Aquabacterium sp. OR-4: one gene and its partner. The protein of the gene in region 1 interacts with the protein of each later gene in a pairwise test. Links are inferred from orthologs where the notes say so. Each region holds a gene or a part of one and is shown on either strand. Other genes may lie near its edges.

Region 1 (10,145 bases):
CCTGCCCGGACCCCCCGTGGAGCCTGGCACCCATCGAGTATGGGCGCTGCGACTGGAGGCATCACCCCAGACTGGGTGGGCGACTGGTGCGTGGCGTCCAGGCGACGCCTGCGCGCCGGGCGCAGGGTGGCGCAAAGCTGAGAACATGGCGGCATGGCACACCACTACCTGATTGGCTGGGAACTGGGCGGCGGGCTCGGCCACGCCGGCCGCGTGAAGCCGCTGGCCGCCGGTTTGCATGCGCGTGGCCACCACGTGACCCTGGCGCTGCGCGACCTGGTGCAAACCCGGCGCCTGCTGGCCGATCTGCCCTGCCCGCGGCTGCAGGCGCCGGTGTGGCTGCACCGCGCCGTGGGTGTGCCCGAGCAGCAGGTGTCGCTGCCCGAGATCCTGATGGGCTGCGGCTACATCGATGCCGACGCGGTGGACGCCCTGGTGCAGGGCTGGCTGGCGCTGATTGCGCTGAGCGGTGCGCAGGCGCTGGTGGTCGACTACGCGCCCAGTGCCCTGATCGCCGCGCGCATTGCCGGCCTGCCGGCAGCCAGCGTGGGCATGGGCTTCTGGATGCCGCCGCACCAGCAGCCCATGCCGGCCTACCGAGACTGGGAACCCATTGCGCCGGGCCGCTTGGCGCGCGCCGAGCAGCTGGTGTTCGACAACGTCAACCGCGTGCTCACCCGGCACGGCGCCGCGCCGCTGGCGCAGCTGAGCCACCTGTTCGGCGGCGACATGCCGCTGCTGTGCAGCTGGCCCGAGATCGACCACTACGACCGCGGCAACACCAGCGGTGACGACTGGCTGGGGCCGAACTACCTGCCGCAGTCAGGCCGGCCGCCGCAGTGGCCGGCCGGCCAGGGGCCGCATGTGTTTGCGTACCTCAAGTCGACCCACCCCGACCATGTGGCCGTGCTGCAGGCCCTGGTGAGCCTGGGCTGCCAGGTGGAGTGCTACCTGCCCGAGGTGGCCGGCGGCAAGCCGCCGCCGGTGGTGTCACCCCAGGTGCACTACGCCGATGGCCCGGTGGATCTGGGCCAGGCCTGTGCCCGTGCCGATCTGCTGGTGTGCCATGCCGGCCAGGCCACGATGGTGCAGGCCCTGCTGGCGGGCGTGCCGGTGCTGCTGCTGCCGATGCAGGCCGAGCAGTTTCTGATGGCCCGCCAGGTCGAGCGCGCCGGCCTGGGGTTGAGCGCGGCCCTGCGCCGCCGCCCCACCGACTTCAAGGCGCTGATCCAGGGCCTGCTGGCCGCCGATGCGCCGCAACGCCATGGCGCGCGCGCCTTTGCCGAGCGCCGCCGCGGCTTCACCCACGACACGCAGGTGCAGGATCTGCTGGCGCGGCTGGAGCGCCTGCCCCGGGCCTGAGCGAGGCGGTTTGCGGCCGCCAAAAGCAACAAGGCCCCGCCATAGCGGGGCCTTGCAGATCACGGCAGCCTGCGCCGCGGCGGTGGCCAGCCGCGGGCGCCGGTGCAGGCTCAGCTGCGGCGGCGGCGCGCCGTCCAGCCCAGGCCGGCCAGTGCCATGGCCACCAGCGACAGCGCACCGGGCTCGGGCACGCTGATCTGTGCCTGCTGGGTCTGGCCGGCCGGCAGCACGGCGGTGGAGTAGACGCTGGCGAACTGGTCAAGCGAGTTGAAGGTGAACGGGTCACCCGAACTGGAGTGCGAGCCACCGGTGGTGCCGTCGGAGATGATGACCTCGGGGTGGTGCAGCACCGACTCGGGCACGAACTCGCGCACCAGCTTGCAGTCGCCTTCGCCTTCGAAGTCGGACGCGGCCATGCGGGCCAGCTGGGGCATCTCGCCGTAGCCGCCGTAGCCGTAGCCGCAGTCGGTGTACTCGATCCAGTGCGCCGGGATCACCTCGTCCCAGGCCGGCACCACGGTGGCCGTGCCGTTCACGGCGTCGCCCTTGGCAGCCGAGGTCAGGGTGTAGGTCAGGCTCACCGACTCGCCGGCGTTCAGCACGCCCAGATCCAGCGACTTGCTGCCGCCTTCGACGGTGCGCGAATCGCCGCTGCCGCCGTAGATGTCTTCGCCGGTTTCGGTGTAGGTCGTGCCGCCGGCGTCATGGCGCAGATAGGCCGAGGTGGCCCAGCTGGCGCGGTTGTCGGAGGTGGTGATCGCAAAGCCCACGCTGGCTTCGGCGAACTGGCTGCCGGTGTAGCCGAAGGGCGTGAGGTTCAGCGAACCGGGCGTGATGTAGTAGTCGAACTTCAGCGCCTGGGCGGTGAGCTGGTCGTTGGTGACGGTCAGGGTGATCGAAAAGCTGCCGGTCACGTCGTACACGCCGCCGCCCGACGAACGCGAGCCGAAGCTGCCCGCGACGTCGCCGTAGCTGTGCATGCCCACCGAGCTGACGCCGGCGTAGCCGAAGTGCAGCACGTCCTTCGAGGTGGGGGTGTCCAGCCAGGGCAGCACGTTGACCAGCGGGCCGTTGTTCATCGAGTAGGTGCCGGTGGCCAGCAGGCTGTCGTACACCACGTTCAGCGCGTTGGCGCTCATGGGTGCCGACAGGGCCAGCACGCTGGCCACGGCCATCGGCGCCAGCGCCAGGAAACGGTTCTTGCGGGTCTTCGGGGCGGTCATCGTTGGCTCCTCTGGATACTCGGACTTGACAGAGTGGAAACTCTAGCGCCGCCGGCCCGTGCCGCGGCGGCGGCCCCCACCTGCATCCGGGGGGCCGGTGCCCCACTCCGGGGGGCGCAGTGGAAACAACTTGTGACCCAGCGCACGCCGACAGGCCCGAAACCGGCCGCGATGGCGCCGCCGACTATCATGTCCGGTTGCCCTCGAACTGCTGCGCCCCATGTCCCGCCCGTCTCCCGCCGAAGCCGCCACCGCAGCCCAGGCCCCGGCCGCCACGCCGAAACCGCCCGCCATCACCGCGTCCAGCCACCTGCAGATCCGCGGTGCGCGCACGCACAACCTCAAGGCCATCGACCTCGACATCCCCAAGCACAGCCTGGTGGTGATCACCGGCCTGTCGGGCTCGGGCAAGAGCAGCCTGGCCTTCGACACGCTGTACGCCGAGGGCCAGCGCCGCTATGTGGAAAGCCTGAGCGCCTATGCGCGCCAGTTTCTGCAGCTGATGGACAAGCCCGATGTGGATGTGATCGAGGGCCTGGCACCGGCCATCAGCATCGAGCAGAAGGCCACCAGCCACAACCCGCGCTCCACCGTGGGCACGGTGACCGAGATCCACGACTACCTGCGCCTGCTGTTCGCACGTGCCGGCACGCCCTTCTGCCCTGATCACAACCTGCCGCTGCAGGCGCAGAGCGTGGGCCAGATGGTGGATTTCGTGCTGGCCCTGCCCGAGGACACCAAGCTGATGATCCTGAGCCCGGTGGTGCGCGACCGCAAGGGCGAGTTCGTCGAGCTGTTCGCCGAGATGCAGGCCAAGGGCTATGTGCGCTTTCGCGTCGACGGCCAGATCGTCGAGGCCACCGAGCTGCCGGCGCTGAAGAAGAACGAGAAGCACGACATCGACGTGGTGATCGACCGGCTCAAGGCCCGGCCCGACGCCAAGCAGCGCCTGGCCGAGAGCTTTGAGGCCGCGCTGCGCGCCGCCGACGGGCGGGCCATCGCCTTCGAGATGGACACCGGCAAGGAGCATCTCTTTTCCAGCAAGTTCGCCTGCCCGGTGTGCAGCTACGCGCTGGCCGAGCTGGAGCCGCGGCTGTTCTCGTTCAATGCGCCGATGGGCGCCTGCCCGCACTGCGACGGCCTGGGGCAGCAGACGGTGTTCGATCCCGAGCGCGTGGTGGCATTCCCCAGCCTGAGCCTGGCCGGTGGCGCGGTGAAGGGCTGGGACCGGCGCAACGCCTACACCTTCAGCCTGCTGGAGAGCGTGGCCGCGCACTACGGCTTCGACATCGAGGCGCCGTTCGAGGAGCTGCCGCCCAGCGCGCGGCACACGCTGCTGCACGGCTCGGGCACCGACCAGATCGAGTTCGTCTACCAGTCGGAGACGGCCAAGGGCAAGCCGCGCATGGTCAAGCGTGCCCATCCCTTCGAGGGGATCATTCCCAACTTCGAGCGCCGCTACAAGGAGACCGATTCGGTCACCGTGCGCGAAGACCTGGCGCGCTACCAGGCCGCCAAGCCCTGCGCCCACTGCCACGGCACGCGGCTGCGGCGCGAGGCGCGGCATGTGTTTCTGGTGGGCGCCGATCGCGCCGATGGCCAGCCGGCGGTGCCGCGCCAGGCCATCTTCGAGATCGAGCACGCCACGCTGGCCGAGGCGCTGGCGTACTTCGAGGCCCTGCACCTCACCGGCGCCAAGGCCGAGATCGCCGACAAGGTGGTGCGCGAGATCCGCGCGCGGCTGAAGTTCCTGAACGACGTGGGCCTGAACTACCTGAGCCTGGACCGCAGCGCCGACACCCTCAGCGGTGGCGAAGCGCAGCGCATCCGCCTGGCCAGCCAGATCGGCAGCGGCCTGACCGGCGTGATGTACGTGCTGGATGAACCCAGCATCGGCCTGCACCAGCGCGACAACGAGCGCCTGATCGGCACGCTGCGCCACCTGCGCGACCTGGGCAACAGCGTGCTGGTGGTCGAGCACGACGAGGACATGATCCGCGCCGCCGATCATGTCATCGACATGGGCCCCGGCGCCGGCGTGCACGGCGGCCGCGTCATCGCCCAGGGCACGCCCGAGGCCGTGGCCGCCCATCCCGAGAGCCTGACCGGCCGCTACCTCTCGCAGGTGCTGCGCATCGAGGTGCCGAAGCAGCGCCGGGCCTGGGCCGCCGCGCCGTCGCCGGCCCCCGAGCCCGAGGCGACCGCGCCGCGCAAGCGCCTGCCCGACGGCAGCTGGCCCAGCTTCACGCAGAGCACGGCCACCTCGCTGCGCATTGCCAATGCCCGCGGCAACAACCTCAAGGGCGTGACGGTGGACATCCCGGTGGGCCTGCTCACCTGCGTGACCGGCGTCTCGGGCTCGGGCAAGAGCACGCTGATCAACGACACCCTGTACGCGGCGGTGGCCAAGAAGCTGTACCAGAGCCACACCGAACCCGAAGCGCACGACGAGATCGAGGGCCTCGACGCCTTCGACAAGGTGATCAACGTCGACCAGAGCCCGATCGGCCGCACGCCGCGCAGCAACCCGGCCACCTACACCGGGCTGTTCACGCCGATCCGCGAGCTGTTTGCCGAGGTGCCGATGGCGCGCGAGCGCGGCTACGGGGCCGGCCGCTTCAGCTTCAACGTGGCCGGCGGCCGCTGCGAGGCCTGCCAGGGCGACGGTGTGATCAAGGTCGAGATGCACTTTCTGCCCGACGTGTACGTGCCCTGCGACACCTGCGCCAGCAAGCGCTACAACCGCGAGACGCTGGAGGTGCTGTACAAGGGCCGCAACATCCACGAGGTGCTGGCCATGACGGTGGAGGAGGCGCGCGGCTTCTTCAGCGCCGTGCCGGCACTGGCGCGCAAGCTGCAGACGCTGCTGGACGTGGGCCTGGGCTACATCACCCTCGGCCAGAGCGCCACCACGCTGAGCGGCGGCGAGGCGCAGCGCGTGAAGCTGGCGCTCGAGCTCAGCAAGCGCGACACCGGCCGCACGCTCTACATCCTGGACGAGCCCACCACCGGCCTGCACTTCGCCGACATCGAGCTGCTGCTGCGCGTGCTGCACCAGCTGCGCGAGGCCGGCAACACCATCGTGGTGATCGAGCACAACCTCGATGTCATCAAGACCGCCGACTGGCTGATCGACATGGGCCCCGAGGGCGGCGCCGGCGGCGGCACCGTGGTGGCCGCCGGCACACCCGAAGACGTGGCTGCCTGCGAGGCCAGCTTCACCGGGCGCTTTCTGAAGCCGCTGCTGGCGCGTTGAGGTGGGGCACCCGGCGCCGCGGGTACGCGACGCCACCCGCCGCCGCGGGTCTTTACCTCACACAACGTTCGCGCAACAGCGCGGCGCAGGCCGCGGCCTAGGCTCACCGCCATGGTGTCTGCCGTGAAAGGCCTGCGATGAACTCCGCTGTGCTTGCCGTTTCCGAACCCCGTGCCGGCGCTGCGGCGCCGGTGCCCACGCTGGCCACGGCCATCACGCCGTCGTGGCGGCGTGTGCGTGCGCTCACCGCGCTGCCGGCGCGCTACCCGGGCCTGCGCGACGAGGCGTCACCCGCGCTGTGGGTGCACGGCCGCACGGCCGACGGTCAGCCGGTGGGCTTCGAGGCCCAGGGCGGCGACATCGTGCACCTGCGTGGGGGCGTGGCCGCCACCCGCCGCGCGGTGCTCGAGACCGCCGTGCTCGAGCGCCAGCCGCTGGGCCGCTGGCAGGTGCTGGGCCTGGATGCCGAGCGCCTGAGCGGCGAGCAGCGCCAGCTGCTGCAGCGCCGGCACATCGGCCGGGCGCTGCTGGGCGACGTGCTGGACCCCGCGCTCACCGCGCTGGGCAATGTGGCGGTGGCGCGCCGCCTGGTGCAGCCGCAGGCCGGCGATGCCTTTGATCTGGCGGCACTCGAGCTGGATGCGCTGGGCCTGTCGGAGGTGATGCATCGCCGCCCGTCGGCCCTGGCCCCCGACGAGCAGCGCCTGGTGCTGCTGGCCCGTGCGCTGGTGGGCCGCCGCCGGCTGGTGGTGGTGGAGCAACCCGAGGCCGGGCTCTCGCCCTTGCAGGTCACGGCAGTGCGGCTGTCGCTGTGGACGGCCGCCGCGCTGCACGGCTGCTGCGTTCTGATGAGCACCGACCACGCCCGCCTGGCGGCCAGCGCCAACCGCAGCGTGCCGCTGCACGGCGGGCGCGGTGCCGGCCGCTGGGTGGCGGCGTGATGCGCCCGCTCCGCCCCGACGCCGTGCCGGGCGTGCTGGCCCGCGTGGCGCTGCGCTCGGCAGCAGCGCTGGCCGTGCTGGCCTGCCTGGCCGGGCCGGCCGCCCGGGCGGCCACGGCGGGCACCGCACCGGCTGCCGCAACCGGCACCGCGGCCAACCCCGCCAGCGGCGCTGGCGTGCCGGCCGCCGCCGCCGCCGCCGCCGCCGCCGCCGCCGCCAGTTTGCGCGCCGATTGGTGGACACGCTTCGACGACCCGGTGCTCACCGCCTTGCTGGCCCCGGTGGCGCCGCACGATGCCGCACGCGCCCAGGCGCTGGCGCGGCAATGGGTGGCGGTGCGCGTGTACCACGCGCAATGGTCGGTGGCCGATGCCCTGCTGCCGCTGGCCCGTGCCGAGCAGGCCGCGCTGATGGATCTGCCGGCCGATGCCGATGCCGATGCCGATGCCGATGCCGATGCCGATGCCGATGCCGGCTCGGCCGAGACCCGCGAGACCGCGCTGGCCCGCGTGGCCGAGCAACTGGCCCAGACCGAGCGCTTTGCCGCCGGACGTGCGGCAAAGCGCGACCAGGCCATCCACGCCGTGGCCAGCCTGGCCGGCGTGCCGGTGAACGGGCTGGTGGCGCAGATCGGCACACCACTGGCGCAATGGCGCCTGCCGCACCTGGTGGCCGAGCCGCCCACGCTGCGCATGACCGTCTCGGCCCGCACCAGCGATCAGGTACAGCGCGTGGCCACGCTGCATGCCAGCCACGAGGCCGCCCTGCAGGCCGACCGGGCCGTGCTGGCGGCGCGCCAGGTCTGGCGGCAGGCCCAGGCCCAGGCCCAAGCCCAAGCCCAAGCTCAAGCTCAAGCTCAAGCTCAAGCTCAAGCTCAAGCTCAGGCGCGCACACAGCCGGCCGGCGCCATGGCCAGCGCCACGGCCAACCCCGCGGCCGACCCCGCGGACAATCCCGCCGGGCTGCCCACCGATGCCGCCAGCGCACGCGCCTACCAGGCGCTGCTGCTGGCGCTCAACGAGCAGGCGGCGGCGGCCGGTGAGCTGGCGCTGGCCTGGCTCGATCACCTGGAAAGCCAGCCGCCCGCGCCAGCGGCCGCAGCCGCCGGTCGCCCGGCCACGCGCGCGGCGGCACCGGCGGCCGCACGCCCTGGTGCCAAGCCGGCCTGAGCGGCTGCTGGTTGATGGCATCGGCGCGCCGGGCCGAGCCCGGTGCCCAGGGGCCTGCGCGGGTGCGCCGGGTCAGTGGTCGGCCACGGCCACCCGGTCACGGCCGGCGGCCTTGGCGGTGTACAGCGCGCGGTCGGCGCGGTCGACCAGCGCCTCGGCCACATCGCCCGGCCGCCACAGGGCCGCGCCCTGCGACAGGCTGATGCGCTCGATCGGCTGATCGCTGCCCTTGCGCTTGATGCGGCTGGCCGCCACCGTGACGCGCAGCTTCTCGGCCAGTGCCAGCGCCTCGGCCAGCGTGGTGGCCGGCAGCAGCACGGCAAATTCTTCTCCGCCCACGCGGGCGGCCATGGCCGGCTCGCTCACCAGGGTTTGCAGCAGCTGGGCCACGGCGCGCAGCACCTGGTCACCGAACGGGTGGCCGTAGCTGTCATTGATGCGCTTGAAGTGGTCGAGGTCCAGGATCAGCAGGCAGGGCGTGCGCGTGGCGCTGGCGGCTGCCAGGCACTCGGCCAGGCGCGCGTCGAAGGCGCGGCGGTTGGGCAGGCCGGTGAGTGCGTCCACCTGGGATTCAGCGCGCGCGCGCTGGACCTCGCCGCGCAGCTGGTCGATCTCGCGCTGGCTGTCGGACAGCCGCTGCTGCATCTGTGCCATGTCGAGCTGCATCTGCCGGGTGTGGGTGCGCAGCTCGTCCAGCAGGGCGGGCGGGCCTGCGGCCTCGGCCGGCGCGCCGTCGGGGTGGGTGTTGCCGGCCAGCTCGGCGGCCATGCGTTCGAGGGCATGGCCGTAACGCGAGGTCTGGTCCTTGGCCAGTGCGGCCTGCGCCGACATGCCGCCGATCAGCTGCTGCAGCCCGTCGCTGACCCGCTGCGCCGCCTGCGGGTCGAGGTCGGCCAGGTGCCGGCGGTACAGCTGCGCGGTGGTGGCTTCATCCAGCGCACCGCGCTGTGCCAGGTGGTGGTCAACCTCCACCCGCAGCGCCGAGGCGCTGTCGGCCACGTAGGCATACCAGACTGCATAGCTCATCGGATGCAGCGCCGCCGACTGGCGCGACATCAGTGGCAGGGCCTGTCGCAGCAGCTCGGTGCTGCGCTCGGGGGTGTGTGGGTACTGCATGACAGCTCGAAAGTACAACAAGGCGCCCGGCCCCTGCGCGGCCCCGCACCGGCGGTGGCGCGGGCCATGGAAGCGGCCGTTGACGTATCTTCGGCAGCGCCGGCGCAAGGCTGAACGGTGCCCGTGCCCGTGCAGGGCGCCAGCGTGACAAGTGGAGCAAACGATGCCAGACCCTTCGTCCGCCGCGCCGTCGGGCGCCCGCCAGCCTGCGCCAGATCAAGCCGTGCCGCGCCGAGATCGTGTTGCGGGCCGTCTCGCATGGGCCGCCCAGGCTGCACTGGTGCTGGCCCTGCTGCCCCTGCCCGGGCCGGCCCTGGCCACCGGCCCGGCCTATGCCGGCCCGCTGTTCGATGCCCACCTGCACTACAACGACGAGGCCTGCGCGCTGGGCGCCGACTGCCCCTATCCACTGACCGAGGTGCTGGCCATGATGCAGCGCGCCGGCGTGCGTGCGGTGGTGGCCAACAGCCGGCCGAACGACGGCACCAAGACCCTGGCCGCCGCCACCGCGGCCACGCGTGCGGCCGGCGTCGCGGTGGTGCCCTTCGTGCGCCTGTACCGCAACCGCGCCGACTACACCGGCTGGTTTGCCGACGACAGCATTGCCGCGATGGTGCAGCACGAGCTGGCGGCGGGCACACCGGCCGGGCCCTATCGCGGCCTGGGCGAGTTCCACCTCTACGACAGCCGCAATGCCGATGGCCCGATCGCGCGGCGCCTGATGCAGCTGGCCCAGGCGCGCGACCTGGTGGTGCTGGCGCACGTGGACGACGAGGCCATCGAGCGCCTGATGGCCCATGCGCCGCGGGCCCGGCTGGTGTGGGCGCACACGGGCATCGGCGGCGTGCCGGTCGAGCGGGTGCGTGCGCTGCTGCAGCGCCACCCCACGCTGATGGGCGAGCTGTCCTACCGGCCCGGCCTGACGGCCCACGATGGCCGCCTGAGCGCCGAGTGGCAGGCCCTGCTGGCTGAACACAGCGAGCGTTTTCTGGTGGGCTCGGACACCTGGGTCAATCCGCGCTGGGGCGCCTACGAGACGCTGATGGCCGAGGCTCGGCGCTGGCTGGGAAGCCTGCCG
Region 2 (16,492 bases), on another replicon or contig:
CGCATGCGCGCCTGGCTGCTGCGCCGCCTGGGCGGCTTCACCGGCGACACGCTGGGTGCCACCCAGCAGTTCGCCGAACTGGCGGTGCTGGTCGTGGCCGCGGCCCAGCCGGTGTGGATGGCATGACGGCGCCGGGCGTGGCAGGCGAGGGCGCGCCAGCCCAGGCCGCGCCAACCCAGGCCGCGCCCTCGAGCCTGTGGCTGTGGCGCCATCCCCGCCCCGAGGGCGCGGCCGGCCGCTGCATCGGCCAGACCGATCTGCCGGTGCACCCCCGCCGCGCCAAGCGCCTGGCGCACCGCATCCGCACCGCGGCGCGCCGCCACGGCCTGCCGCGCGCGGTGTGGACCTCACCGCTGCGCCGCTGCGCCGACGTGGGCCGCTGGCTGGCGCGCTGGGGCTGGCGCCACCACATCGATGCGCGCTTGATGGAACTGCACTTCGGCGCCTGGGACGGCCAGCCCTGGCGCGACATCGCCTGGAGCGAGGTGCAGGCCTGGGAGGCCGATTTCACCGGCCATGCGCCGGGCGGCGGCGAGGCGCTGGCGGCCATGGCGTTGCGCGTGGCGGCCTGGGTGCAGGCGCCAGCGCCAGGCCGACCCCCTGAAGCGCCTGGCGCCCATGGGGGCGGTGCCCTGGCCGCCACCGAACCCCGCCTCGTGGTGGCCCATGCGGGCGTGATGCAGCTGCTGCAGCGGGCTGAGCGGCCCACCGATCCTGCCGTGCGGCTGGCCACACGCCTGTGCGCTGGACTGGACGCCGCCCACTGGCCGCGCCCGCCGCGCTACGGCGAGTGCCGCCAGGCGCGATTCGGGCCGGCCTGATCGGCGCATGGCCGCCCGCGCCGACCGCTGCCCGGCCTGTCAGGGCAGCAGATCAGCCACCTGGTTCCAGGCCTCGGCCGGGATGCGGCCTTCAAACTGCGCGGCCACCGCGCCCTGGCGATCAATGATCACGGTGTGCGGCAGGCGATCCGGGCTTCGCCATGGCCCCGGCATCTGCGCCTGCCCTTGCCAGAAGCTGAACACCGAGGCCTCGCCGGGGGCCAGGATCCGGCGCGCCCGGTCATAACGTTCCGCATCGGCGGGGCTGGCATCCAGGTTGACCAGCACCAGATCGAAGGGTGCGTCCTTCCAGCCGCGGGCGTTGATCCGCAGTTCGGGCAGCTTGTCGATGCAGACCGGGCAGGTGCTGCGCCACAGCACCACCATCACCACACGGCCGCGCCGCGCCGCCAGGTCGAAGCGCCGGCCGTCCAGCGTGGCCCCGCTGAAGGGCAGGGGGCTTGCCGGTGGCGGTGCAGCACCCAGGCTGGCGCTGGCCAGCAGCAGCGTGAACAGGAGCAGAAGCGGCTTCATGCGCAATGGGTCGCGGCGGGCGCCGATTCCTTACAAGTCGCCCGCCGCGGCTTCAAGCCGGCAGCTTGCGCCCCATGTCGCACCACGCTCGCACCTGACAGACCCCGCACTTGGGCGAGCGCGCCGTGCACACATAGCGCCCGTGCAATATCAGCCAGTGGTGCGCATCGCGCCGATACGGCGCCGGCACGCGCTTGTCGAGCTGCAGCTCCACCGCCAGCGGCGTCTTGCCCGGGGCTAGCCCGGTGCGGTTGCCGACGCGGAAGATGTGTGTGTCGACCGCCATCGTGGGCTCGCCGAAGGCCACGTTGAGCACCACGTTGGCGGTCTTGCGGCCCACGCCTGGCAGGGCTTCCAGCGCCACGCGGCTGCGCGGCACCTGGCCGCCGTGCTGCTCGATCAGGATGCGGCAGGTCTGGATCAGGTGCCGGGCCTTGCTGCGGTAGAGGCCGATGGTCTTGATGTGATCGGCCAGGCGCTCCTCGCCCAGCGCCAGCAGGGCCTGCGGCGTGCTGGCCATGGGAAACAGCCGGCGCGTGGCCTTGTTGACGCTCACGTCGGTGGCCTGGGCCGACAGCAGCACGGCGGCCAGCAGCTCGAACACGCTGGTGTACTCCAGCTCGCTGGCCGGCTGCGGGTTGGCCGCGGCCAGTGTGGCGAAGAAGGGCGTGATGTCGGCAGATTTCATGAACCAGCTCAGGAGGTGGAGGTCAGTCGGGCGCGCAGCAGCGGCAGGATCTGCACGCCCACGATGCTGGCCAGGATCAGGCCGCAGCCGAGCAGGCCCACGGCGCTGAGCCGGTCGCCCAGGAACCACGCGCCAAACAAGGCGGCAAACACGGTTTCCGAGCTGAGCACGATGGCCGCGTCGGCCGGCGGCGCGTGGCGCTGGCCCACCACCTGGATGGTGAAGCCCACGCCCACCGACAGCACGCCGGTGTAGGCAATGGCGCCGGCCGCGCTGGCCAGGCCTTGCAGCGTGATCGGCTCGAGCGCCAGGCCGGCAGCGCTGGCGGCCAGGCCGCACACCAAAAATTGCCCGCAGGCCAGGCCGTAGGCGCCGCGCAGCTTGTTGGCCACCTGGCCCACCAGCAGCACATGCACGGCCCAGGGCAGGGCGCTGGCCAGCACCCACAGGTCGCCCGGGCTGAAGGCACCCAGCGAGCCCCCGGTCAGTAGCCAGGTGCCGCCCAGGCAGCCGGCGGCTGCCGGCCACACGCTCCAGTGCGGCGCCTGGCGTTGAAAAAACCAGGCCAGCAGCGGCACCAGGGGCACGTACAGCGCGGTCAGAAAGCCGGCGTTGGTGACCGTGGTGCTCATCAGGCCGATCTGCTGCATCACCACGCCGGTGCACAGCAGCGCGCCCAGCAGGGCGATCCAGCGCAGCTCGGGCACGCCCAGCGCATGGCCCTGGGCCTGCAGCGCGCGGCGCTCGCGCCAGGCCAGCGGCGCCACCACCAGCGCGCCCAGCAGAAAGCGCACGCCGGTAAAGCCGAGCGGGCCCACGCCCGCCATGCCCAGCACCTGGCCCACGAAGGCCGAGCCCCAGATCACCGCGGCCAGCAGCAGCAGCGCGTTGGCTTGAAGGCGCGACATGTCAGGCTCGCCCGGCCGCCCGGCGGGCCTGATGCGCCGCCTTGGCGGGCGGTGAATGCCATGCGTGTGGCGGCCGGTTCATCTCAGCCCTGGTCTGCCGCGCGGCGCGCGCGGGCGCGCGCCAGTGCCGCCTCGATCACCGCGCGCTTGCGGTCGATCACCACCGGGTCGGTGTGTTGGGTGTGGGCCGGCAGATCGGCCAGCTTGGCGGCGGCCTTGGCTTCCAGGCGCGCGTCGTGCTCGTGCTTGTGGCGGGCGCGGCGGGCGTTGCGCTGGGTGTAGGCGGCCTGGGCGGTGGCGGCCTCGGCCGCGCTCCAGGCCTGCCAGCCGGTGCGCTCGCCGCTGACCGGCACCAGGCGGATGCAGTCCACCGGGCAGGCCGGCACGCACAGCTCGCAGCCGGTGCAGTCGGCGTCGATCACCGTGTGCATGCGCTTGTGGGTGCCGCTGATGCAGTCGACCGGGCAGGCCTTGATGCACAGCGTGCAGCCGATGCACCAGGCCTCGTCGATCACGGCCAGCAGGCGCGGGCCTTCGGCGCCGCATTCCGCGTCCAGCGGCTGCACCGCCTGGCCGGTCAGCGCGGCCAGCCGCGCCACGCCTTCGGCACCACCGGGCGGGCAGCGGTTGATGGCCTCGCGGCCGCCGGCAATCGCCTGGGCATAGCTGCGGCAATCGGGGTAGCCGCAGCGGGTGCACTGGGTCTGCGGCAGCAGCGCGTCGATCTGCTCGGCCAATGAAGAACCCCGCTCGGTGGCGGGGTTCGGCGCGATGGCTCGCGGGGGGATGGGGGCGGTGGACTGCACCGCCCGGATTATCCGCGCGGCTTGCGCGTGGCGCGGGCCGTGGGGCGGTTGGCGGCCGGGGCCGGCGCGGTTGCCGCCGCGCGCGGGCTGCGCGTGCGGGCCGGCGCGGCAGCGGCCACCGGGGCCTCGGCGGCCACCGGGGCGGTGGGCTTGGAGGCGGTCTTGGCCGTCTTGACCGGCGTGGCCTTGCGCACCGTGATCTTGCGCGCCGGTGCCTCGGCGGCCACGGCTGCGGGGGCATCCACGGCGATGCGGTCGATCTCGTAGTCGCCGCTCAGCTCGTCGGGGGTGGGCGTGTGGTCGAGCCGGCCCTCGGGGCTGTTGAAGGTCAGGATGAAGGCCTTGATCTCCGGGTACACCTTCTCGCGCCAGCGGCGGCCCGAGAAGATGCCGTAGTGGCCGGCGCCGGCCACGTCGTAGTGGAACTGGCGGCTCTTGGGCACGCCGCTGCACAGGTCGTGCGCGGCGCGGGTCTGGCCGGCGCCCGAGATGTCGTCGAGCTCGCCTTCCACGGTGAGCAGGGCGCTGGTGGTGATGTCCTGCGGGCGCACGTAGGTGCCGTCGTCGGCCTGCCAGGTGCCGTTGACCAGGGCGAAATCCTGGAACACGGTCTTGATCGTCTCGAGGTAGTACTCGGCCGGCATGTCGAGCACGGCGTTGTACTCGTCGTAGAACTGGCGATGCGCGTCGGTCGAATCGTCATCGCCGCGGATCAGGTCCTGGAAGTAGTCGTAGTGCGCGCTCAGGTGGCGGTCGGGGTTCATCGCCACGAAGCCGGTGTGCTGCAGAAAGCCCGGGTAGACGCGCCGGCCGGCGCCAGCAAAGTTCGGCGGCACGCGGTAGATCACGTTGTTCTCGAACCACTCGAAGCTCTTGTTCATCGCCAGGTTGTTCACCGCGGTGGGCGAACGGCGGGCGTCGATCGGGCCGCCCATCATCGTCAGCGTGCGCGGCGTGAACTCGCCCTTGGTGGCCAGCAGCGACACGGCGGCCAGCACCGGCACGGTGGGCTGGCACACCGAGATCACATTGACCTCGGGGCCCAGGTGGCGGATGAAGTCCTGCACGTAGCTGACGTAGTCGTTGAGGTGGAACGGTCCCGCCTCGGCCGGCACCTGGCGCGCATCGACCCAGTCGGTGATGTACACCTTGTGGTCGCGCAGCAGCTGGCGCACGGTGTCGCGCAGCAGGGTGCTGTGGTGGCCCGACAGCGGCGCCACCACCAGCACCACCGGCTGGCTCTTCATCTTCTCAAGCACCACCGGATCGTCCGAATAGCGCTTGAAGCGGATCAGGCGGCAGAACGGCAGCACGATCGGGTACTGCTCCTGCACGGCCACGTCCACGCCGTCCACCGGCACGGTGCGGATGCCGAACTCGGGCTTCTCGTAATCCTTGGCCAGACGGTGGATCAGGTCGAAACCGGCGGCCACGCGCTGCGCCATCGGCGTGTGCGTGAAGGGCGAGAGCGGATGGTTGTAGAGCTTGGCCGAGGCGCTGGCGAACTCGGAAAACGGCGCCATCAGTGCACGCTGGGTCTCGTAGATCTGATAAAGCATGGCGGGATGGACTCCAGTCAGACGGCGGTGCGTCGGGGGCTCGGGCGAGCGCTGTCATCTTGTGCTGCAGCCCCTGAACCCGACCTGACGGCGGGTGCAAAGTTTTGTGCACTGCAGCATTGTGAATGTTACTCCGAGCATCGTGCGGCTGCATAGGCCGAGCCGGCTACGGAAAAACACGTAACTTCGCACCGCAGTTCGGCTTTCCTGTCGCCTGGGCGACAAGCCTGTGCCCAAACGACACAGCCCGGCGGGGCCGGGCTGTGCAGGGTGGCTGGCGCCGGATGTGGCGCTGCAGCAAAAAAAGGGCGTCAGTGTGGGGCAGCGGCCCCTCAGAGCACCGCGGCGATGGCGGCCACCACCTTGTCGATGTTCTGGGTGTTGAGTGCGGCCACGCAGATGCGGCCCGAATCGACGCCGTACACGCCGAACTCGCTGCGCAGGCGCTCCATCTGCGGCTTGCTCAGGCCCGAGTAGCTGAACATGCCGCGCTGGCGCACGATGAAGCCGAAATCCTGCTTTACACCGGCGGCCACCAGCTTCTCGGCCAGCAGCGTGCGCATCTGCTTGATGCGCTGGCGCATGGCGGCCAGCTCCTGCTCCCACTGCGCGCGCAGCGCAGGCGTGTCGAGCACCGTGGCCACCACCTGGGCGCCATGGGTGGGCGGGTTGCTGTAGTTGGTGCGGATGGCGATCTTGAGCTGCGACAGCACGCGGGCGGTCTCGTCCTTGCTGGCGCACACCACGCTGAGCGCACCCACGCGCTCGCCGTACAGGCTGAAGCTCTTGGAGAACGAGGTGGCGACGAAGAAGTTCTCGACGCCGCTGTCCAGGAACTGCTGGATCACCGCGCCGTCTTCGGCGATGCCGTCGCCAAAGCCCTGGTAGGCCATGTCGAGAAAGGCCACCAGGCTGCGTGCCTTGACGGTGGCGATCACCTGCGCCCACTGCGCCGGGGTGATGTCGTAGCCGGTCGGGTTGTGGCAGCAGGCATGCAGCACCACCACGGTGCCGGCGGCGGCAGCGTTCAGGTCGGCCAGCATGGCGTCGAACTTCACGCCCCGGTTGGCGGCGTCGTAGTAGCTGTAGGTGCCCACCTCGAAGCCGGCGTTGGTGAACAGCGCGCGGTGGTTCTCCCAGCTCGGGTCGCTGATCAGCACCTGGGCGGCGGGGTTCAGCTTCTTCAGGAAATCGGCGCCCACCTTCAGGCCGCCGGTGCCGCCGAGCGCCTGGATGGTGGCCACGCGGCCGTCGGCCAGCACGGCCGAATCGGCGCCGAACACCAGGCGCTGCACGGCCTTGTCATAGGCGGCGATGCCGTCGATGGGCAGGTAGCCGCGCGGCTTGGCCGCTTCGGTGAGCTGGGTTTCGGCGGCCTTCACGCAGGCCAGCAGCGGCAGCTTGCCGGCGTCGTCGAAGTACACGCCGACGCCGAGGTTGACCTTGTCGGCGCGGGTGTCGGCGGCAAATTGTTCGTTCAGACCCAGGATCGGGTCACGCGGGGCCATCTCGACGGCGGCGAAGAAGCTCATGGAGGTGTGGTTCCTGTCAGGACGGTGGCAGCAGGGAAGGGCGGTTCACGGCGGCTTGCGGCAGCGGCACCCACGTGGAATGCCGCACTGCGGTACGCTGTTGGATTGGCCGGCGCGCGCCACCCAGCGCCGCAGCCAGCCCGCGATTTTAGAGCCAGTGACCCATTTGCCCCAGGGAAACCCCGATGTCCGATCTTGCCGACCTGTCTGCCGCGGAAGATGCCTCGCCCATGCCATCGGGCGAAGGCCAGTTCGTCACGTTCCCGGGCTCGCCGTTCCAGCTGTTCCAGCCCTATCCGCCGGCCGGTGACCAGCCCGCCGCCATCGACCAGCTGTGCGAGGGCATAGCCGACGGCCTGGCCTACCAGACCCTGCTGGGCGTGACCGGCTCGGGCAAGACCTTCACGATGGCCAATGTGATCGCCCGCATGGGCCGGCCGGCCATCGTGTTTGCGCCCAACAAGACGCTGGCCGCCCAGCTGTACAGCGAGTTCCGCGAGTTCTTTCCCAAGAACGCGGTGGAGTACTTCGTCTCGTACTACGACTACTACCAGCCCGAGGCCTATGTGCCGCAGCGCGACCTGTTCATCGAGAAGGACAGCTCGATCAACGAGCACATCGAGCAGATGCGGCTGTCGGCCACCAAGAGCGTGCTGGAGCGGCGCGACACCATCATCGTGGCCTCGGTCAGCGCCATCTACGGCATCGGCAAGCCCGAGGACTACACGCAGATGCGCTTCATCGTGCGCGTGGGCGACAAGATCGGCCAGCGCGATGCCATCGCGCAGCTGATCCGCATGCAGTACAGCCGCAACGACGTCGACTTCAGCCGCGGCAGCTTCCGCGTGCGCGGTGACACCATCGACGTGTTTCCGGCCGAGCACAGCGAGCTGGCCATCCGCATCGAGCTGTTCGACGACGAGATCGAATCGCTGAGCCTGCTCGACCCGCTGACCGGCCGCATCCGCCAGAAGATTCCGCGCTTCGTCATCTACCCCAGCAGCCACTACGTGACGCCGCGCGAGCGCGTGCTGAGCGCCATCGACACCATCAAGCTCGAGCTGCGCGAGCGGCTGGATGAGCTGGTCAAGGGCGGCAAGCTGGTCGAGGCCCAGCGGCTCGAGCAGCGCACCCGCTTCGACCTCGAGATGCTGCAGGAGGTGGGCCACTGCAAGGGCATCGAGAACTACACCCGGCACCTGAGCGGCGCCAAGCCCGGTGACCCGCCACCCACCATGGTCGACTACATGCCGCGCGACGCGCTGATGTTCCTGGACGAGAGCCATGTGCTGATCGGCCAGCTGGGCGGCATGTTCAACGGCGACCGGGCGCGCAAGACGGTGCTGGTGGAGTACGGCTTTCGCCTGCCCAGCGCGCTCGACAACCGGCCGCTGAAGTTCGACGAGTTCGAGACCAAGATGCGCCAGTGCGTGTTCGTCTCGGCCACGCCGGCCGACTATGAAAAGACCCATGCCGGCGCGGTGGTGGAGCAGGTGGTGCGGCCCACCGGCCTGGTCGACCCCATCGTCGACGTGCGGCCGGCCGCGCAGCAGGTGGACGACGTGCTGCAGGAGATCCGCAACACGGTCTTGAAGGGCGAGCGGGTGCTGATCACCACGCTGACCAAGCGCATGGCCGAGCAGCTCACCGACTACCTCACCGACAACGGCGTCAAGGTGCGCTACCTGCACAGCGACATCGACACGGTCGAGCGCGTGGAGATCCTGCGCGACCTGCGCCTGGGCACCTTCGATGTGCTGGTGGGCATCAACCTGCTGCGCGAAGGCATCGACATCCCCGAGGTCAGCCTGGTGGCCATCCTCGATGCCGACAAGGAAGGCTTTCTGCGTGCCGAGCGCAGCCTGATCCAGACCATCGGCCGCGCCGCGCGCAATGCCAACGGCCGCGCCATCCTCTACGCCGACAAGATCACCGAGTCGATGCGCCGCGCGATGGACGAAACCGCCCGCCGCCGCGCCAAGCAGACCGAGTTCAATGCCGAGCACGGCATCACGCCGCGCACGGTGATGAAGCAGGTCAAGGAGCTGATCGACGGCGTGGTCTCACAGGCCGACGACAAGACCAAGGTGCAGGGCCTGATGGACGCGGTGGAGACCGAAGGCCTGAGCGAGAAAGACCTGGCCAAGCGCATCAAGGCGCTGGAAAAGCAGATGATCGAGCACGCCAAGAACCTCGAGTTCGAGAAGGCCGCCCGTGTGCGCGACCAGCTGGCGCTGCTGCGCGAGCAGGTGTTCGGTGCCGGCGGCGCACACGACGTCAACGTGGTGCCGCTGGCCAAGGCCTGAGGCGCGCGCGTTCAGCCCTTTTTGCGCTGCAGCGCATCGGGCCCGATCTGCTCGATCGGCGGCATGCCCTGCGGATAGCTGCGGTAATGCTTGTCGGCCAGCAGCGTGGGGTAGCGCTCGATGCTGAGCACGCGCTTGACGGCGCGGCGCAGCTTCAGCACGCCGCGCAGCACGGCGTTCAGGGCGGGTGAGGGCTCGGCCAACATCGCCGCGCGGCGCAACTGCGGCCGCACCAGGCAGGCCGCCGCCGGCTTGACCAGGCCACGCAGCGGCGCCGGCAGCCAGGCCGCCATGATGGCCACGGTGGCATCGGCCACGCGGCGGCAGGCCTCGTCTGGCTGGAACTCGCGCGCCTCGTAGGCCGCCACAAAGGCGTCGAAGGCCGGCTTGCTGGCCGGGATGTCGACCAGGCCCATGCGCTGGCCGATGCCGTGCCAGTAGTGGAACCAGGCCTCGCATTCGTGCGGCGTGAACGCGCGCCAGCCGAACTGCGCCATCCAGTCGATCGGAAAGTCGATGAAGGTCCACAGCACGAACAGGAAGTCTTCGTTCGGGATGCGGTAGTGGCTGTGGATGTGGTTCATGCGCGCGATGGCGCGGGCGCCGGGGTCGCCATCCCAGCCGGCTTCCATGAAGTTGGCGATCAGCAGGTTGGTGTCGTCGTAGCGTTTCTGGCCCTGGCGCGCGAACTGCGCCGTGCGGTCCAGCAGGCGCGCCACCGAGCGGCTGCCATAGGTGTGGAACAGCGCGATCTCGAGCGCCCGCGTCATGTCGAACGGAAACTCGTAGGCCGACAGCAGAAAGACGATGCGCTGGCAGTCGCGCCGGGCATCCAGCCGGGCGATCTCGCCACGCACGCCGGGGTGGTGCAGCACACCGAGCGGGCGGCGGTAGCGCGGGCCGATGTCGGCCCCCGGCACGGCGCCGGCCATCGCGCCGGCGGCATGAAAGGGGCAGCCCGGCGCGGCACCCGGGGCGGTGGTGTGCGCAGCGGCGCCGGCGGCGCTGCCGGGCTCGAGCGATGGCGAACGGGACGGACTCACCGGGGCACCTCCAGACTGCAGCGCAGCCCGATGGAGCCGGCCTGCGGGCCGCACTGTAGGCGCGCGCCAGCGGCAGCGGAATCGTCCGATCCGACGAACGCGCGCCCGGCTGTGGGCCGGGCGCGCAGCGGCGGTCAGGCCGCGTGCATCAGGTGCATCAGGTGCATCAGGTGCGGAAGATGCGCACCGCCTGCGCCACCACCTCGGCCTGGCCGTTCAGTGACGAGGCCGCGGCGGCCAGCTCTTCCACCATCGCCGCGTTCTGCTGGGTCAGGTTGTCGAGCTCCGACACCGCGCTGTTGACCTGGCTCACGCCCTTGCTCTGCTCGCTGCCGGCCTGGCTGATCTCGGCAATCAGCGCATGCACGCGCTGCACGGCGTCGGCCGTGCGGCGGGTGGATTCGCCGGTGTTGGCGGCCAGCTTGGTGCCCAGCTCGACCTTGGTGACCGCGTCCTCGACCAGCACCTTGATCTCGCGGGCGGCGGTGCTGGTGCGCTGCGCCAGCGCGCGCACCTCCGAGGCCACCACCGCAAAGCCGCGGCCGGCCTCGCCGGCGCGTGCGGCCTCGACCGCCGCGTTCAGCGCCAGGATGTTGGTCTGGAACGAGATGCCGTCGATGGTGCCGATGATCTCGCCGATGCGCTGCGAGCTGCTGCGGATCTCGTCCATGCGGCCGGCCATGTCGCGTGCGGCGTCGCCGCTGTCGGTGGCGGCGGTGGTGGCCTCCTGGGCCAGTTCGGTGGCGGCGCGTGCGGTGTCGGCGGTCTGGCGGATGGTGCCGGTGATCTCTTCCAGCGACGCGGCGGTCTGCTGCAGGTTGCTGGCCTGTGACTCGGTGCGCTGGCCCAGGTCGGCGTTGCCGCGCGAGATCTCGCCCGAGGCCAGACTGATGCCCTCGACCTCGCGCCGCACGTCACCCACGATGGCCTGCAGGTTGACGTTCAGCTGGGTCAGCCCGCGGGCCAGCTGGCCGACCTCGTCGTTGTGCTGCGAGGCCAGTTTCTGCGACAAGTCACCCGCCGACATGCGCCGGGCCACGGTGATGGCATTGCGCAGCGGCGCCAGCGCCATGTTGCGCAGCTGCCAGGCCACGGCACTGCCCAGCACCAGGGCGCCGGTCATCGAGGCCGCAACGCCCCACTGCGACAGCAGCTCGGCCAGCGTGGCCGTGCCCAGCGTGCCGGCCAGCGCGGTGAGGCTCAGCTTCATGCCCAGGCTGGGCTGGGTGATGCGGCGCACCATGCCCGGCCAGCCCGAGACGGCCAGATCGCCCTTGTGCAGCTTCAGGCCGCCACCGCCGTTGCCGCGCATGCGCTCGTACAGGCGCTCGGCGGCCTGCACCTCGGCACGCGAGGGCACGGTGCGCACCGACATGTAGCTGGTGACCGCGCCGTTCTCCAGCACCGGCGTCACATTGGCGCGCACCCAGTAGTGGTCGCCGTTCTTGCGGCGGTTCTTCACCAGCGCCGTCCAGGGCTCGCCGGCCTTCAGCGTGGCCCACATGTCGCGAAAGGCCTCGGGCGGCATGTCGGGGTGGCGGATCAGGTTGTGCGGCTGGCCCAGCAGTTCCTCACTGCTGTAGCCGCTGACCTCGATGAAGGCCGGGTTGCAGTAGCGGATGTGGCTCTGCAGATCGGTGCAGGACACCAGCGTGCTGCCTTCCGGCAGCAGGTACTCGCGTTGGGAGACGAAACCGTTGTCGCGCATGGGGGAGCCTGGGGTTGGATGGGTGACACGACCGCGGGGTTCATGCGCAGTCCGTGTTACGTTTTCGTCGATACCCCCCTGCGCTTGAAGTGGGATCTGTAGGGGAACCTTGATGCTCGCCGCGGGGAGGCCTTGGGGAAGACCCGCAGCCGCCTGGGCTATCCTCGGCCCATGTTGAAGCGCCTCTTCAAGCGTGGGCCCGAGCCGCAGTGCGCGGTCTTGATGGTCTGCATGGGTAACATCTGCCGTTCGCCGATGGCCGAGGCCGTGCTGCGCGGCAAGCTCGAGCAGGCCGGCCTGGCCGGCCGGGTGCGGGTGGATTCGGCCGGCACCCTGGGCCATCACCGCGGTGCGGCACCCGACCGGCGCGCGGTGGCCCAGGCCGCGCGGCGCGGCTGGCAGCTCGAAGGCCAGAAGGCGCGGCCGGTGGCCGATGCCGACTTTGAACGCTTCGACCTGCTGCTGGCCATGGACGCCGGCAACCTGGCCGATCTGCAAAAGCGCTGTCCACCGGCGCTCGCCGAACGCCTGGGCCTGCTGCTCGACCACGCGCCCTGGCTGGGCGAGCGTGAGGTGCCCGATCCGTATTACGGCGCCGTGGCAGGGTTCGACCACGCGCTCGACCTGATCGAGCCGGCCTGCGACGGCCTGCTGGCGGTGCTGCGCCGCCGCCTCGGCACCACGGGCTGACGGCCGCTTGCGGCCGCGCCGCAGGGCGCTGGCGCCCGCTCAATGCCGACAAGATTAGTCGGATACTGATATACTCGACCCCAGCAGTCGGGATACCGATCGCAGCTTCCGGTCACCCCGTCGGTTATACCGGTTGCGCCGCACGCGGGCAGAACCGGTGTCGTGCCGCGCCGCCCGTCCGGCTTTCAGGAGAACTCCATGCGTCTGACCACCAAGGGCCGTTTCGCCGTCACGGCGATGATCGATCTGGCACTGCGCTCGAACAACGGGCCGGTGGCTCTGGCCGCCATCAGCCAACGCCAGCAGATCTCGCTGTCGTACCTCGAGCAGCTGTTCGGCAAGCTGCGTCGCCACGAGCTGGTGGAAAGCACGCGCGGCCCGGGCGGTGGCTATTCGCTGGGCCGCAAGGCCGACGAGATCACCGTGGCCGACATCATCGTGGCGGTCGATGAACCCATCGACGCCACCGGCTGCGCCGGCAAGGAAAACTGCATGGGCGACGAGGCCGGCCGCTGCATGACCCACGACCTGTGGGCCAGCCTGAACCAGAAAATGATCGAGTACCTCGATTCGATCTCGCTGCGCAAGCTGGTCGACGACCAGCTGGCCAAGGGCGTGTCGGTGGAAGAGGTGCCGATCAAGCGCGCGATCTCCAGCGTGCCGGTGGTCAAGCCGATCAAGGTGACCGCGCCGAACTCGGTGTTCGCGCTCGGCTCGGCCTTGTCCAAGTGAGCCTGCTGGCGTCCTGATCTTTCCGTTACCCGCATTCTTCGTGGCCATGACCCCGCATCTCCCGATCTACCTCGATTACGGCGCCACCACGCCCTGCGATCCCCGTGTCGTCGACGCCATGATTCCCTGGCTGCGCGAGCATTTCGGCAACCCGGCCAGCCGCAGCCACGCCTGGGGCTGGGAGGCCGAAGAGGCCGTCGAGCGCGCCCGCGTGCAGGTGGCCGAGCTGGTGGGCGCCGATCCGCGCGAAATCGTCTGGACCTCCGGCGCCACCGAGAGCATCAACCTCGCCCTGAAGGGCGCGGCGCAGTTCTACAAGGGCCGCGGCAAGCACATCATCACGGTCAAGACCGAGCACAAGGCCGTGCTCGACTCGGTGCGCGAGCTCGAGCGCCAGGGCTTCGATGCCACCTACCTGGATGTCGAGCCCGACGGTCTGCTCGACCTGGCCAAGCTCGAGGCGGCGATCCGCCCCGACACCATCCTGATTTCGGTGATGTTCGTCAACAACGAGATCGGCGTGGTGCAGGACGTCACCGCCATCGGCAATCTCTGCCGCAGCAAGGGCATCGTGTTCCATGTGGACGCGGCCCAGGCCACCGGCAAGCTGCCGATCGATCTGGCCACGCTGCCGATCGATCTGATGAGCCTGGCCTCGCACAAGACCTACGGCCCCAAGGGCATCGGCGCGCTGTACGTGCGACGCAAGCCGCGGGTGCGCCTGGAGGCGCAGATGCATGGCGGAGGCCATGAGCGCGGCATGCGCTCGGGCACGCTGCCCACGCACCAGATCGTGGGCATGGGTGAGGCCTTCCGCATCGCGCGTGCCGAGATGGGCACCGAGATCGAGCGCATCCGCATGCTGCACAACAAGCTGGTGGCCGGGCTGACCCAGATGGAGCAGGTGTTCATCAACGGCGACATGGCCCGCCGCGTGCCGCACAACCTGAACATCAGCTTCAACTTCGTCGAGGGCGAGTCGCTCATCATGGGCGTCAAGGGCATCGCGGTCAGCTCGGGTTCGGCCTGCACCTCGGCCAGCCTCGAGCCCAGCTATGTGCTGCGCGCACTCGGCCGCAGCGATGAGCTGGCGCATTCGTCGCTGCGCATCACCATCGGCCGCTTCACCACCGAAGACGACATCGACCAGGCCGTGGCCATGCTGCAGGACCGCGTGGCGCGGCTGCGCGAGCTGTCGCCGCTGTGGGAGATGTACCGCGACGGCGTGGATCTCAATTCGATCCAGTGGTCGGCCCACTGATTCAGGAGCATTGGACATGGCATACAGCGAAAAGGTCGTCGACCACTACGAGAACCCGCGCAACGTCGGCAGCTTCGACAAGGGCGACGACGATGTCGGCACCGGCATGGTCGGCGCGCCGGCCTGCGGCGACGTGATGAAGCTGCAGATCAAGGTCAACCCCGACACCGGGCTGATCGAGGACGCGCGCTTCAAGACCTATGGCTGCGGCTCGGCCATTGCCAGCAGCTCGCTGGTGACCGAGTGGGTCAAGGGCAAGAGCCTGGACCAGGCGCTTTCTATCAAGAACACCCACATCGCCGAAGAGCTGGCGCTGCCGCCGGTCAAGATCCACTGCAGCATCCTGGCCGAAGACGCGATCAAGGCCGCGGTGGACGACTACCGCGCCCGCCACGCCGAACCGGCTGCCGCCGACCTGTCGGCCGACGCCGCCGCAGCAGCAGCCCAGCCGGTGGCCGAGAAGGCGATCTGAGCGCCATGGCCGTCACCCTCACCGAAGCCGCGGCGCGGCATGTCACGCGCTACATCAGCCGGCGCGGCAAGGGCGTGGGCGTGCGTCTGGGCGTCAAGACCACCGGCTGCTCGGGCCTGGCCTACAAGCTGGAGTACGCCGACGACGTGGCCCCCGAAGACCATGTCTTCGAGGACCACGGCGTGAAGGTGCTGATCGATCCCAAGAGCCTGCCCTACCTGGATGGCACCGAGCTCGACTTCGTGCGCGAAGGCTTGAACGAAGGTTTCAAGTTCCACAATCCGCGCGAGAAAGACCGCTGCGGCTGCGGCGAGTCGTTCCGCGTGTGAGTGGACACCCCGGGGCGCCGATGGCGCCCCGTGGCCTGCCTGCTGCCACCGCGTGGCGCCGCCGAGGGCCCGCGCCAGCCGCCGCCGTGGTGGCTGCGCAGATGTTTGCCACCCTGTGCCGAATGTGCCGAATGTGATCAATGCCGACGTCGTGATCCGGCCCGAGCGAGCCGACCAGCCGGACGTGATGGCCTTGCTGGACGCGCTGGACACCTACCTGAACAGCCTGTACGACCCGGCGGACAACCACATCCTCGGCGTGCAGGCGCTGTTGGCACCGGATGTGCTTTTCCTGGTGGCGCGCCACCGTGGACAGGCCGTGGCGTGCGGGGCGGCGCGGCGCATGCCGGGCGAGGCACACACCGACGGCCAGGCCTATGGCGAGATCAAGCGCATGTATGTCGATCCGGCGGCGCGCGGGCAGGGCCTGGCGTTGGCCTTGATCGAGGCCCTCGAAGCGCATCTGCGCCAGCAAGGCATTGCGCAGGCCTTGCTGGAGACCGGTGCCGCGCAGCAGGAGGCCGTGCGCCTTTACCAGCGCTGCGGCTACCGCCCGCGGGCGGCCTTTGGCGGCTACCCGGACAACGGCCTGTCCGTGTTCTACGGCAAGAGGCTGTGACCGCCATGCGCATCGAAGACGACGATTTCATCCTGTTCGGCCTGCCGCGCCGCCATGCGCTGGTGCGGGCCGATCTCGACAGCCGCTGGCGCGCGCTGCAGGCCGAGGTGCATCCCGACCGCTTTGCCGCCCAGGGCGCGGCGGCGCAGCGTGTGGCCATGCAGTGGGCCGTGCGCGTGAACGAGGCCTACCAGCGCCTGAAAGACCCGCTGGCGCGCGGCGCCTACCTGTGCGAGCTGGCCGGTGCGCCGGTGGATGCCGAGAACAACACGGCCATGCCGCCGGCCTTTCTGATGCAGCAGATGGAATGGCGTGAGGCCCTCGACGAGGCCCGCGGCGCCGCGGCCGTTGAACGCATCGACGAGCAGGTGGCCGCGCAGGAAGGCACGCTGCTGGCCCAGCTGGCACGCCAGCTCGACGAGGCCGGCGACGCGCCCGCCGCCGCCCAGACTGTGCGGGCGCTGATGTTCGTGAAGCGCTTTCG

What was found.
Region 2: the proteins of uvrA (region 1) and uvrB interact in binary tests that used the Escherichia coli proteins (3 or more experiments, as listed by UniProt). The link is inferred for Aquabacterium sp. OR-4 from one-to-one orthologs.

The regions. Positions count from the first base shown.
Region 1 is NZ_JAOCQD020000001.1:425,424-435,568, forward strand. The notes cover bases 2,477-6,041. They hold uvrA (excinuclease ABC subunit UvrA), read left to right. Parts: upstream 2,477-2,805; coding sequence 2,806-5,841; downstream 5,842-6,041. Other genes in these bases: N4G63_RS01720 (PEP-CTERM sorting domain-containing protein), read right to left, coding at 2,477-2,585; N4G63_RS01730 (P-loop NTPase family protein), read left to right, coding at 5,979-6,041. Outside these bases: N4G63_RS01715 (glycosyltransferase), read left to right, coding at 154-1,362; more of N4G63_RS01720, read right to left, coding at 1,473-2,476; more of N4G63_RS01730, read left to right, coding at 6,042-6,782; N4G63_RS01735 (hypothetical protein), read left to right, coding at 6,782-7,951; N4G63_RS01740 (GGDEF domain-containing protein), read right to left, coding at 8,024-9,067; N4G63_RS01745 (amidohydrolase family protein), read left to right, coding at 9,345-10,145. UniProt on the Escherichia coli protein: The UvrABC repair system catalyzes the recognition and processing of DNA lesions. UvrA is an ATPase and a DNA-binding protein. A damage recognition complex composed of 2 UvrA and 2 UvrB subunits scans DNA for abnormalities.
Region 2 is NZ_JAOCQD020000002.1:174,164-190,655, reverse strand. What follows is about bases 6,674-9,593. They hold uvrB (excinuclease ABC subunit UvrB), read left to right. Parts: upstream 6,674-7,033; coding sequence 7,034-9,154; downstream 9,155-9,593. Other genes in these bases: N4G63_RS12995 (oxygenase MpaB family protein), read right to left, coding at 9,166-9,593; N4G63_RS13005 (amino acid aminotransferase), read right to left, coding at 6,674-6,848. Also shown: cobS (adenosylcobinamide-GDP ribazoletransferase), read left to right, coding at 1-126; N4G63_RS13035 (histidine phosphatase family protein), read left to right, coding at 123-821; N4G63_RS13030 (TlpA disulfide reductase family protein), read right to left, coding at 861-1,355; nth (endonuclease III), read right to left, coding at 1,408-2,043; N4G63_RS13020 (DMT family transporter), read right to left, coding at 2,052-2,951; electron transport complex subunit RsxB, read right to left, coding at 3,035-3,688; N4G63_RS13010 (polyhydroxyalkanoate depolymerase), read right to left, coding at 3,766-5,316; more of N4G63_RS13005, read right to left, coding at 5,649-6,673; more of N4G63_RS12995, read right to left, coding at 9,594-10,197; N4G63_RS12990 (methyl-accepting chemotaxis protein), read right to left, coding at 10,364-11,905; N4G63_RS12985 (low molecular weight protein-tyrosine-phosphatase), read left to right, coding at 12,077-12,595; Fe-S cluster assembly transcriptional regulator IscR, read left to right, coding at 12,794-13,327; N4G63_RS12975 (IscS subfamily cysteine desulfurase), read left to right, coding at 13,368-14,588; Fe-S cluster assembly scaffold IscU, read left to right, coding at 14,605-15,060; iron-sulfur cluster assembly protein IscA, read left to right, coding at 15,066-15,389; N4G63_RS12960 (GNAT family N-acetyltransferase), read left to right, coding at 15,514-16,008; Fe-S protein assembly co-chaperone HscB, read left to right, coding at 16,014-16,492. UniProt on the Escherichia coli protein: The UvrABC repair system catalyzes the recognition and processing of DNA lesions. A damage recognition complex composed of 2 UvrA and 2 UvrB subunits scans DNA for abnormalities.